Regions from separate parts of the Vreelandella sp. 2A-K22 genome, predicted to be linked through region 3. Evidence: predicted binding sites of a transcription regulator. Region 3 holds the regulator's gene; each other region holds the start of a gene.
What was found. Region 3 encodes FliA, which starts transcription of late flagellar genes. Its sites were predicted from a motif close to CTAAAGTTNNNNNNNNNNCNGCCGATA; they were not measured.

Region 1 (4,158 bases), on a different contig from region 3:
AATGGCTGCGCGATCATCTGCAGTGTTGGTGTCGTTGGCACCCTGTACCGCTAGCTCACGAATACGCTGCAGGTTGTCGTTGACTTGGTCAAGGCCGCCTTCCATGGTTTGCACCAGGGAGATACCATCACTAGCGTTACGGCTAGCCTGATCCATGCCTTTGATTTGGGCAGTCATTTTGTTGGCGATGGCTTGACCAGCGGCATCGTCAGAAGCGCTGTTGATGCGCAGGCCAGAAGACAGACGCTCTTGCGCTTTGGCCAGCATAGACTGGGAGTTGGACAGGTTATTCTGGCCGATCAGGGCAGTAATGTTAGTGTTGATTACAGACATGTGTGTGCTCCTCGAAATTTAACTGGCCTTATGGCCTGCTTAGCGGCGCTTGCGTCGCCGTTATTATAATTAACGGCAGCCCAACTCAATTCTTTAGGAAAAAATGCTCTTTTTTTATGTAAAGTACTGTAACTTTTCAGTTATTTCTCAACTGCACGCTTAGTTGCTGTTCTGCATATTACTCAGCATGCTGAACTGCTGGGAGAGATAGCTGCTCATGGAGTTCATTTGGGCGATCAAGCCATCTAATTGCCCAAATTGCTTGCGATAACGTTCGACGCTCCGCTCAATACTGCTTTCCATACGCAGTTTCCGCTCTTCCAGGCTGTCTACCCTTAGCTCAGCGCTATCAACCGAGCTTTGAATAATCCCATCTTCCTCAGTAATTGCTTCAAGCGTTGCATTTAAGCGCCCTGCAAAGCCGCCTTCTTCCGTGTCACCCGCAAAAAAGGTGGATAGCCCCTCAGGGTTATTAGCGATAGCATCGTCTAACTTATCCTCATCAACTTTTAGACGTCCACGCTCATCAATGGCAATACCCAACTGAGAAAGTCGTGAAATATCGCCTGTTCCGAGGTTGTCAGTGATATCCCGACGTAGACGGTCTTCAATGGTACGAACGGTGCGGTCGCCAATTAGTTCGCCAGACGTTTCGCCTTCGCCGTTGTATGCGGTCATTCGGCCAACGGTGGATTTCATTTCGTTGTAGTTTTTAACGAACTCGTCAATCGCGCCTCTCAACGACTCTTCATCGCGCTCAATGACCAGCGTAACGGAGCTACCAGAGGCCGCCGTGAGGTCAAGCGTTACGCCTTGAATTGCCTCTTCAACGCGGTTGGTTTTACTGGTGATAGCAATGCCATTAACATTCAGTTCAGCGTCCTGACCTGAACGCTGGGTGGCTGCATCCATGGTCAGCGATGCCAAGCCTGAGAAGCCCTCCAGCGAAGCATCTTGGCCTGTTTCCTTTGAACTCAGCGCTAAACGGTACCCAGTGCCATCATTAACGATAGAAGCAGTAACACCAGCCTCTTTATCCGCGTTGATTTGGTCACGAACATCCGCCAGCGTACTGCCTGCTGAAATATTAACGTCGTAGCTTGTTTGTGTACCACCAGCACCAAAATTAAGTGTAAGCGTCGCATCGGCAGCCGTTAGCTCTTGATCTAGCGCCACGCTATTAGAAGCTGCGCTGCCTGCGCGGGCCAATTGAGTAACGGTGACTTCATAGCGCCCTGCGTTAGCGGTTTCGCCTGCTGTTGCCAACACGCCATCGCCCGTCACGGTGCTTTTTTGCTGCTTAAACGTAGAAGCATCATTCAACGCAGCGATGGAGGCTTGCACTCTATCCATTGCCGACTGAAGGCGCCCATAAGCAGATATTTTAGTTTTCTGAGCACTTTGCTGCTCTAGAATAGGCACAAGCTTTTGGCGCTCTGCCGCTTGAAGCTGATCCACCAAACCTGAGAGATCCAACCCAGAACCTACACCGAGTGCTGTGATCGATGCCATGGGGCTCATTCCTTATAAGAAGTAGAGAAAGGTGTCTAGGTAACCTATCGGCTACGGAAGAACAAACTTTAGAGGTAATGCCTTTTTTAAGCTGTTTTTAAAGCATTGCAAAGAAAAATGCCCAACACATAGTGCCGGGCATTTTGTAAGCTATTAATTTAGCTAGCTTATCTGCTTAACCTTGGTTTTGCTGCCCCAACACAGCAAACTGCTGGGTCAAATAAGCGCTTGTCTGGTTCATTTGCGCCACCATACTATCCATTGCTTGAAACTGCGTGCGATAACGCTCAACGGTTTGTTCGATACGGTTTTCAGTGGTCGCAAAACGATCTTCTAACGAACTAACGCGGCTTTCAGATGAGCTAACGGCGCTTTCAAGCCGACCACCTGTACCCACAAGGCCCTCAAGCGCTGAAGCTATTTGGCCTGCCATACCACCTTCCTCACTATTGCCAGCAAAGAAACTGGCTAACTGGTCTGGCTGAGTAGCAACAATGCTATTTAACTTATCTTCATCAATTTCCAGCTTGCCATCCACTTGAAGTGAAATACCAATATCGGATAACACATTAAAGCCATCTCCGCCGACAACAGCACTGATTGTTTGGCGAATCTCTCTTTCAACAGCGCGAGTAGTTGCATCAGCATTCAGCCCTGCCGCCTGGCCCGTCTCTGGATCAAAGGCTGTCAAAGTCGTAATGGTCTCTTTAAGCGTGTTGAAATCATCGACAAAAGCGGTGACCTGCTCGCGAATAGCTTCGTCATCCTGCTCAACGGTTACAGTGCTCGTCGCGCCAGCCTCAGCAAGGTTCAAGGTAACGCCTTGAATTGCACCTTCCACTTGATTGGTGGGGCTAACGATATCGATTCCATTGACGTTAAACGCTGCATCCTGGCCCGCTTGAACCACCTGTGCATCGGAGGTTGCGACGCCAGCGGCTAGAATGTCAGAAAAATTAGTGCTTTCAATACTCGCGTCTGCGCCGGTATCGGTAGCATTAACGGAAAGCCGATATCCTTCGCCATCATTGATAATTGAGGCGTTTAAGCGGCCATCGCTCTGTTCATTAATGGCGTCACGCATATCTTCAAGAGAACTGCCGTCGGGGATAGTAATCGTGGTCAGGTTTCCATCAGCGATAGTAAAATCTAAAGACTGTTCGCCCGTCACTATACTTTCTACTGCTGTTTCCAGACGCTCCGTCACCAAGCTACTGGCAGTAGCTAACTGATTGACCTCCACTTCGTACTGGCCTGGCTGAGCCTCATTACTGCTAACAGCACCAACTGCACTGCCTTCTACATTGGTTGTCAGGCTATCGAATGACGACCCATCATTAAGGGCTTGAGCAGAGCTTTGAAACTGCTCAAGCGCACTTTTAAGCTGACCGTAGGCAGATATCTGCGTTTGCTCAGACTTAATCTGCTGCGCAATGGGCTCAAGCTTTGCTTGTTCTGCAGTTTTTAATTGCTCCAGCAAGCCGTTCAGATCCAAGCCAGAACCGATGCCTAATGATGTAATAGAAGCCATAGAACCAATGCCTTTTTTGAATACATGTAGCTACGATTCGCGTTCCTTCATTAAGCAATACGCAGCACTATTTTTAATACGACTACCTTAAAACCTCGGCTAGGTGAAGAATAACTTAAATATTCTTCTTCTTTTTTTTCGTATTAAGACGTTGTTTAAAGTAACAAAGCGTAACAGCCATCATCAATTAATGAGAGAACCCACAATAATAGATTCCTCTTTTAGCTGCTCTCTCTCCCCACCCCAACGTAACGCATCCCTGCTTCTTTAACGGCACTTGGCGTGTACAAATTACGCCCGTCGATGACGACTTTTCCAGCCAATTGGTCGGCTAGCCAATCAAAATCGACACTGCGAAACTCTTTCCATTCGGTGCAGATAACCAAAGCATCGGCACCTTTAACTGCCTGAATCCGGTCGCCTGCTAGCATCAGGTCATCCCGCTCCCCGTAAATGCGTCGGCATTCTGCTATGGCTTCGGGATCAAACGCCTGCACCTTAGCGCCCGCTTGCCAGAGTGCTTCCATTAACGTACGGCTTGGGGCTTCACGCATATCATCCGTATTGGGTTTAAAGGCCAAGCCCCATACTGCAATGGTCTTACCGCTTAGATTGCCTAAGTTATCTTGCAGTTTTGTGAACAGGGTCTGCTTTTGGCGTAAATTCACTGACTCGACAGCGCTGAGCAGTTCCGGCGTATAGCCTAATTGACGCGCGGCACGCTCTAACGCCTGGACATCTTTGGGGAAGCAGGAGCCGCCGTAGCCGCAGCCTGGGTATAT
Region 2 (4,158 bases), on a different contig from region 3:
GGCCGTAAACCTTGCCCTCATGAAAACTGTGGTCAATGGGATTTAAAATCTGCTTACCATTGATTTCAAAGGTGGCGCCTTTGACCTCGAACATGAATGACTCCTGGAGATAGGGTTGATGATAATGCCTCCATTCTAGTGCTAATGGTTCTCATTTTTAACAAAAAAATGAAAAGATTTACGTGATAGATGGCAAACGCCGCTTGGGGAAAGCAGGCAAGGGGTAGGTCTCAGGTGGTTAGAGATGACGTTGGTCGTTTATCAGCAAGACGCTAAACACGCTAGCAGTTGTCTATGCCTCTCGGGGTGCGCCGCAAGTAAACTGTTCCATTGAGAGGGATTCGGCTCGCCAGTGAGATCCGTGACGGTGTAGCCAGCTTCCCTGGCAATCACAATGCCGGCGGCGATATCCCAAAAGTCGAGCTTAGCGCCTTGAGACCAAAAAGCATCAAACCGGCCCAGGCTGGTGTAGGCGATTTCCAGCGCCGCCGATCCTGGACTGCGGATACCGGCCACCTGGGGCATTAGGGCAGCGAGTTGATCTAGGGCCGTCGTACAGTCGCCTTTAGCGTGGTAGGGCAGGCAGGTGCTTATAAGCATCTCGTTCAGTGGGCGCGGTTCAGGCGTAGTGAGCGGCGTGTCGTTGAGGAAGACGCCGGTGCCAAGGCTGGCCCAAAGCATTTCATCAAGCAGTGGTTGATAGACAACGCCGATGATCAGCTCATCGCGTTTAGTAACCGCGATGGAGACCGAGAAGTGAGGCACTCCATGCAGAAAGTTGCTGGTGCCATCGAGTGGGTCAATGATGACGGTATAGTCACTATCGGTGGGCGTAAGCCCGCTCTCTTCACCTAGGAAAGCGATATCGGGAAAGGCGCTGTTGATACAGTCGATAATGATGTTCTCGGCGGCCGTATCGTAGTAGCTGACAAAGTCTGACGCCCCCTTTTGCTCAAAGGCAATTCTGCCCTTTAGCGAATATCCCTCGCGTAACAGCGCACCTGCCTCGTACGCCGCCTGCTTCACCGTTTCGAGTAGGTCGTTACTGCTATCGAGCATTGTATTTCCCCTGGGCATTCATCGTGCCTTAGTGAATGGCAAAAACTGTATGCATTCAATGTAACTAGCCATTCATGACGCGGAGATGACAGGAGTCAAGTTGGTTTAATGGTAGATCATCTATGCATTTGGCGTATGAGAGATGCCCCCGCTACATGTTGCTATTAACTGAGTCAACAAAAAAATCAACAAGCATATCGTTATAAAAAGTGAGTTAGCTCTCACCAGTTGACTTGTCAGGCTCTAACGCAAATAATAATTATTGCCATTTATTCCGTGGTGTTAATCAAGGCAGGAGGCCGAGCTGTGGATACCCAGACCTGGAGCGCTGAGTTAGAAGATATCTTCGTTAATCAGCGGCCCCGGCTCTGCTGTGTCGCCGCAAGAGTATTGGGCAATGCTGATCAAGCCGATGATGTCGTGCAGGACGCCTATCTAAAAATTTCGGAAGCAACCACGCTTTTTGAGGTGAAGCAGCCCATATCTTACGTGTCACGTGTGGTGCGCAACCTCGCCATTGACCGCTGCCGCCGTTCGGCGTTTGAGTCAACTTTGTTTGCAAAAGAAGAGGAAGGGGAGGCCGCCTCTTACGCGTCACACTCTCCAGAGGTGATCGCGATTGACCGCCAGGCCTTGGCACAGGTGGTGGACGCGCTGGACGAGCTGCCCGAGCGTACGCGTCGCGCTTTTGAGCTCTATCGTTCGGGAAGTCATACGCAGCGGGAAGTGGCCCACTTGTTAGGTATTTCCACCACGTTAGTTAATTTTATGATTCGCGATGCACTGACTCATTGCCGCCAGTCGCTACAAGGCCAGATGTTGCCAGATCGGTAAGCCCACGTTCCGTCCCTTCTTTGTTGTCGCTTTGTTACACTGTCAGCAAATAGCGTTGATAATATTACACGCTTCCCGAGACAGGTGTTCAGCAGGCAGCAGTAGCGAGGTTTGACAGTAACGATGGATAACGACAGCGGCGATGATGCCGTTTGGCAAACGGCGCTAGACTGGCTGATGCGCGAGCATGAAGAGACGTTGAGCGACGCTGATCGCGAGGCGCTTCATGCGTGGTTAGCGGCTTCTTCTCAGCACCGCCGTGTATTTCGTGAAGCCGAACAGCTATGGCTGCTAACGGGGATGATTCCAAGTGGTGATGAGCGCAACTGATCAGTCACTGTTTTTTTTTACTCTCCTCCTTCGGTTGTCAGGCTAACTAAATGGTCGCGAGCTAAAGCTGCCTCCTACTGGTGCAATTCTTAGTCTGGCAAAGGTAATTCTATGCCTACGCCCTAGCGGCCCCTCCCCTTATTTTTTCTATTTTCCTACCCCAACATTAAATTTTCTGACGCCTCACTCGTCATTGAGTAATGAGAAGTAATTGCGTTTTATTTCTCATTCCTTTGGCAACGATGAGGTTAGTCCCATGACAAGCTGTTTTGATCGTGAAGATGGTGTCTTCCGCGTATTAGTCAACCACGAAGAGCAGTACTCCCTCTGGCCAGAATGGAAAGCGATTCCCGCTGGCTGGACCGATACCGGCGTACTCGGCGATAAGCCAACCTGCCTCGACTACGTCGAAAAGACCTGGACTGATATGCGGCCACTGTCGCTGCGCCAGTGGATGGATGAGCAGGCTAACGCTGAGGCGGAGCAGGTGGATGCAGGTTAAGCGTTTAAGACTGCTCTGCCTGCCCTGTGCCGGGGCTAGCGCCACCATGTATCTGCGCTGGAAGCGTCAGTTGCCCGCCTGGATCGAGGTATATCCCGTCGAGCTGCCTGGGCGTGGTGAGCGCCTGGGTGAGTCGCTCATCGATGACTTCGAGTCCCAGGTCGTGCGGCTGTGCGAAGAGCAAGCAACGCGGATGCGCGGCGACTTTGCCCTGTTCGGTCACAGCATGGGGGCGTTGTTGGCCTACGGCATGGCAGCTCGCTTGCGCGATGTAGGGCGACCTCAGCCGCGGATGCTGTTCGCCTCAGGCAGCGCGGCGCCCTCAATGCGCGACTCAGACCGCTTGGCGGGCCTTGATAACGACAAGGCCCTGATTGCGGATCTACGCCAGCAGGGCGGCACCCCAGAGGAAGTGTTCGAAAGCCCGGAACTGCTGCGCCTCACTCTTGATGTGTTGGCGGCGGACTATCGCCTCTGCCGCAGTTTCCGCTATCGCGGCGGGTCGCCGTTTGGTTATCCCTTACAGGTACTCGCAGGGCGCGATGACGATATCGAAAGAGAGCGTTTAGAAGCGTGGCAGCGAGAAGCGGGCGGGGCGTTCTCGTTGGACTGGTTCGAAGGAGGGCACTTCTTTATTCGCCAGCAGCAAGCACAAGTGCTGGAGACTATCGAACGGGCGCTGACTCGACGGCTTGAGGAGGTGCCCCATGCAGCGCCTGCAGTTAGCTGAAGGGGCTCCTGAGGGGCTTGGAGTCTGGCGCTTATCGCTCGGTCTGAACGCCCCGGTGGCTGACGAAGATGATCGGTTGCTGAGTCGAGCCGAGTGGCAGCGCGCCCAGCGGCTTCGCCGTCACGCCGATGTCGTACGCGCCGTGGCGACTCGAGCGGCCCTGCGGCGACTGCTATCAGCGCACACCGGTATAGCGCCAGACAAGTTGGTGTTCACTCAGAACGCTTACGGCAAACCAGCGTTGGAAAACGCTGATGGGCCTGCTTTCAATGTCTCCCACTCTGGCCATGTCGCCCTGATCGCGCTTGCTCCCGGCGGCGCGGTGGGAGTCGATATTGAGCGCTGCCGACCCGAGGCCGAACTGGCGCCGCTGCAAGGGCTGGTGCTATCGCCGAGTGAGCAGCTCGGCCACGCACGCGACGGCATCGCACTGCCCTTTATGGAGCGCTGGGTGGTTAAAGAGGCGGTGCTCAAAGCCTTGGGCCTGGGCATCGCTGATCATTTGCAGGCGCTCTCGATCACTTCCTCTTTAGGGTCGCCAGGCACCTATCACCTTGAGCACTCGCTTCCCATTTCATCACCTTTGCAAGCATGGCCGCTGCCAGCGCCGAGTGGCTATGCCGCTGCCCTGGGCTATGTCGACAAAAGCTATGTCGACTCGGACTGTACCTGCTATGCCCATGGCGCCCAGGGCGAACGCTAC
Region 3 (4,158 bases):
CTGTTGAATAGCGTTAACCAAGCAGTCGAGCAGCTCTTCCTGGTGGGTTGCGTCGGCTAAATGCATCAGCCGCTCATTGACTGTGCCAAGCAGGCGGCGCTTACCTTGGGGGTTGAGTGGCTCAATCTCGACGATGACCTTCCCACCTGCTCGGTAAGCATAGAGCTGAAAACGCATGTAGCTATGCTTGGAACGAATAAACACCAGCGGGCCGGAGAGTTTCTGCTGCCCCTGCAACTCGCGGCGCACCCGCTGGCTTAGCCGTTTTCCTAACACATAGGCAAGAGTGTGCGGCCCATTTTCAGGGCGCTCAATACCGGTCAAGCGGGTTAAGTTGGTGCTACTGGCTTGAATGCGGCGACAATCGGCATCTAAAACCAGCAGAGCTCCAAACGACTGCAACCGCGGGTGGTACATGGACACAAACGTGGCCTCGCAATCTATTCACCCTCGACCTGCTGCCTTAGCAACAACTCTACGCGACGGTTGGCAGCTCGGCCCTCCGCCGTTGCGTTCGGTTCCATGGGTTGGGTGTCGGCATAACCGACGGCCCGCATACGAGAGATATTGAATCCTTGGCGCTCTAAATGCCTCACCACAGCGATAGCCCGCGCTGATGAAAGCTCCCAATTAGAGGGGAAGCGGGCCGTTGAAATAGGCACGCTGTCGGTGTGGCCTTCTACCGAAATCTGACCGTCAAAACGGGTCAGCACATCGATAAGGCTTTCTACCACCTCTTGCCCACGGGAAGTCAGTACAGCTTGACCGCTGGGAAATAAAAGGCTGGTATCAATACGTAACGTGACCCCTTCACTCCCTTGCGAAACACTGACACCGGGGATGGCGAGCCCATCAAACTGCGGCTGAACCCCTGAATGACGGGGCTGAATACCAGTGGCTAGAGACGCCAGCGGCAATGATGATACAGCGCTAGCCGAGCGCATGAAAGCAGTATCAGCCGCCTCACCGCCTCCCGGCGGTGTCAGTGAAAGCAGCAGCACAAAGAGCGTGATTAGCAGCGTCAGCACATCCAAATAGCTGGTTAGCCAACCCTCGTCACCATCGCCTGGCGACGGCGTCATTTCCAGTGCGTGGCGCGTATCACGGTCAAGCATCTGGCCTACCCCTTCGCCGCCGCACTAACCGACGAATCAGGCCTTGGTTTGACGCTGTTATCACGGATCTCATCGTGATAGTTAGCTACAAACGAGTTGAGGGTCTCTTCAATAAACGACGGCAGGCGGCGCTTGGTAATCAGCGAAATACCTTCCAGCACCATGTTCATGGTAATCAGCCGCTCTTCGGTGCGGCGCTCGAGTTTCACCGCAATCGGCTTAAACACCAAGTTGGCGAGTAAAATGCCGTAGAAGGTGGTGAGCAGGGCCACCGCCATGCGCGGGCCGATCACCTGCAGGTCGCCTGCGTCCATGACTTCCAGCATATTGACCAGCCCCACCAGGGTGCCGATCATGCCAAATGCGGGTGCGTAGGTGGCCATGGTACGGAATATTTGTGCCTCGGCATGCTCACGCGCTTTAAGACGGGCAATGCGCCAACGCAGCATGTCAAAAATTTCATCCTCTTTGGTGTTGGCAATGACCAGTTGGATCCCGGTACGCAAAAACGGGTTTCGGGTATGCTCCAACTCGCGCTCGACAGCACGTACATCGCCCTTAAACCAGAGTCGCGACATATCCACCAATTCGCGGATATCGTCACGCATATAGGTATTTTCGCGCCGGAATACCAAGCCCACCAACCGTACGACGCGGAGCACCTCTTTCAGCGGATAGCTGATAAAGGTTGCCGCTAGGGTACCGGTCACCACAATGGCCAAACCCGGCAAATTGATAAAACTTTCAGGGGACTCTGCGGTGAAAAACAGCACGCTCACCAACAGTAGTATGCTGGCAAATATGCCTATCAGCGTCGAAGGGTTCATCCACGGCTCCTTGCCGGTCACAAGTGAGTAAAAAGAGGTGTTATGCCGAGTCGTGTAAACGCGCGCGTAAGCGGCTGACGGCTTGGCTGTGCAGTTGTGAAACGCGTGACTCCGTGACGCCCAACACAGCCCCTACTTCCTTAAGGTTGAGTTCTTCTTGGTAGTACAGCGCCATTAGCAGCTTTTCACGCTCTGGCAGCGCTTCAATTGCCTCAATCAACGTTTGTCGTTGCTGGCCGTCTAGCAACTGCTCGAACGGTGAATTAGCCAATTCATTATTGCTAGGCTCGCCACCGTCGGCCACCAGCTCTTCAAACGGCAACAGTTGACCACTGTTAGTGTCGTTGAGGAGCTGCTGATACTCACTCAACGGCATTTCAAGGTGTTGGGCGATTTCGTTCTCTTCTGGTGCCCGTCCGAGCTGTTGCTCTAATTGACGAACGGCACTGTCAACCGCTCGCGCTGAGCGGCGCACGCTGCGGGGCAACCAGTCGCGGGTACGTAATTCATCCATCATTGCACCGCGAATACGCTGACTGGCAAACGTCGCGAACGTTGCTCCCTGGGTGGCATCGAAGCGCCCCAGTGCTTCCAGCAGCCCTACCATCCCGGCTTGAATAAGGTCGTCGAGCTCAATGCTGGCTGGCAAACGGACCTGAAGCGTCAAGGCCTGACGTCGTACCAGTGGCATGTATTGCGTCAACAGCTCACTCTGTTTGATCCTGCCTTGTGCTGTGTACATCCTCTCGCCTCGCGGCTATCCAGCCTTCACTGATAGTTCACAATCATTTGCAGCCCCTGGACACGAACAGGCCGCTGCCCCGGACGTAAAGCGAAGCGAAAATGCAACGGCGCATCCGCGGCAAACCCCGCCAGGGCAGTGGTAGTCCCCCGCATGCCAGCTAACGCAACGCACTGCTCAGGATGGCACAGCCAAGCGTTTAATAACGCACCAGGGGGATATTGAAACTGCCAATGAATACGCCCGAGCTGTGCTGACTCCACATTGTTAGCAGCAGCGGGTGGGGTAGCGTTTTGACTAGCACTTGCCCTATCACTCATCGCTACCATCAGACCTGGTATCTGGCTGCTCCAGCTACCGGGTGTCGCCTGAGCGTTTCCCGTTAACCCTGCTAGTAGACACCCTGTCAGCAGTACTGGGCTCAGTAGCAGTCTCCCTCTTAATAGCCAGCTTAGCATGCTTGGTCTCCTCAGCAGAGTGCGCTCATCGTGCAAGTACCAACAGCTCCATATTTAAGTAGTAATCAGCTGCCTCACGCAAGTTATTGAGCAACCCTTGACGCGGCAAATGCGGCTCGTGGAGCGCCAGCAAACGGCGCGGCCCGCCACGCTCATGTAATTGACGCAAGGTACGGAACATGGAAGCAAAGGTATCGGCATCGCTACTGATCCACAGTGCCCAACGGCTGTATTGATCGCAAAGTTGGGCTAGGTCGGCCGTTTCGGCCATGACGATATGAATATCCCAATCCTCAGGATCACCGGCCCAGCTTCGACCTAACGTCGACCACTGCCCTAATCTTGCTTTAACCTTGTTCACCTGGGCTGCACCACTACCCGGTAGCCCGACCACAATAAGCGGAATTTTGGGCTGGTGCGCTACCACCGTTGCTGGCTCTTCCACCGCTGCAGCTGTCGGCGTTAACAAAGAGGTAGGCTGTTCAGATTCCGGCACGTGTTCTGCCGCCGCAACATCAACTGTACCCTCAGCTTGCTGCTGTTGGCGCTGCAGGTTTGCCCACTTGCGTAGACCCGATGCTTGATCCTGTTCGCTCACGCCACGCCCTCTCGACTAACACTGCCCATTTGACGAATCGCATCTCGTGCCATAAAGGCGTAGACCAGTGCATCAAGCATGCCGGTATCGCGGCGGCGACGGCTGTTGCCTAATAGGTTGAGCAGATCGCCACGCAGCGTCTGCGCCTCCTCATCATCAGCAACATCGAGATGCCCGGCGACCGATGCCACACCGCTGGCCATCAATAGGCGAACTTCAGCATTTAGATCCCCGCTATCGGCCTCTTTTAACTGCTGCCACGCGCGACGCGTCAAGGCGGCCAAGCCTTCGCTTTGCAGCTGGGTTAACAGCAGTGAGAGCACCTCTGCTCCTAGCCGAGCGGGGGTAAGCCAGTAGCGGCGCGCCACTACTTTGGCGCTTTCCGGATCGCGAACTTCACCGAACCAGGCGAGTAGAG

Region 1: a site for FliA is predicted at 1,891-1,917, ahead of fliD (flagellar filament capping protein FliD). Genes of this name have one in related genera too.
Region 2: a site for FliA is predicted at 2,390-2,416, ahead of ACW17M_RS12700 (MbtH family protein). Genes of this name have one in related genera too.

The regions. Positions count from the first base shown of each region.
Region 1 covers NZ_JBSUGC010000012.1:84,599-88,756, forward strand. The annotation lists gene ACW17M_RS16575 (flagellin N-terminal helical domain-containing protein) at 1-333, opposite strand, end outside; gene fliD (flagellar filament capping protein FliD) at 493-1,845, opposite strand; gene fliD (flagellar filament capping protein FliD) at 2,021-3,376, opposite strand; gene ACW17M_RS16590 (UDP-glucose dehydrogenase family protein) at 3,598-4,158, opposite strand, start outside.
Region 2 covers NZ_JBSUGC010000008.1:166,632-170,789, reverse strand. The annotation lists gene ACW17M_RS12720 (ABC transporter ATP-binding protein) at 1-94, opposite strand, end outside; gene ACW17M_RS12715 (inositol monophosphatase family protein) at 262-1,059, opposite strand; gene ACW17M_RS12710 (RNA polymerase factor sigma-70) at 1,366-1,893, shown strand; gene ACW17M_RS12705 (FecR/PupR family sigma factor regulator) at 2,005-2,223, shown strand; gene ACW17M_RS12700 (MbtH family protein) at 2,480-2,725, shown strand; gene ACW17M_RS12695 (thioesterase II family protein) at 2,715-3,455, shown strand; gene ACW17M_RS12690 (4'-phosphopantetheinyl transferase family protein) at 3,433-4,158, shown strand, end outside.
Region 3 covers NZ_JBSUGC010000016.1:50,408-54,565, reverse strand. The annotation lists gene ACW17M_RS20035 (sensor domain-containing diguanylate cyclase) at 1-417, opposite strand, end outside; gene ACW17M_RS20030 (OmpA/MotB family protein) at 441-1,115, opposite strand; gene ACW17M_RS20025 (motility protein A) at 1,121-1,942, opposite strand; gene ACW17M_RS20020 (RNA polymerase sigma factor FliA) at 1,983-2,684, opposite strand; gene ACW17M_RS20015 (flagellar protein FlhE) at 2,711-3,142, opposite strand; gene ACW17M_RS20010 (C15 family peptidase) at 3,168-3,740, opposite strand; gene flhF (flagellar biosynthesis protein FlhF) at 3,737-4,158, opposite strand, start outside.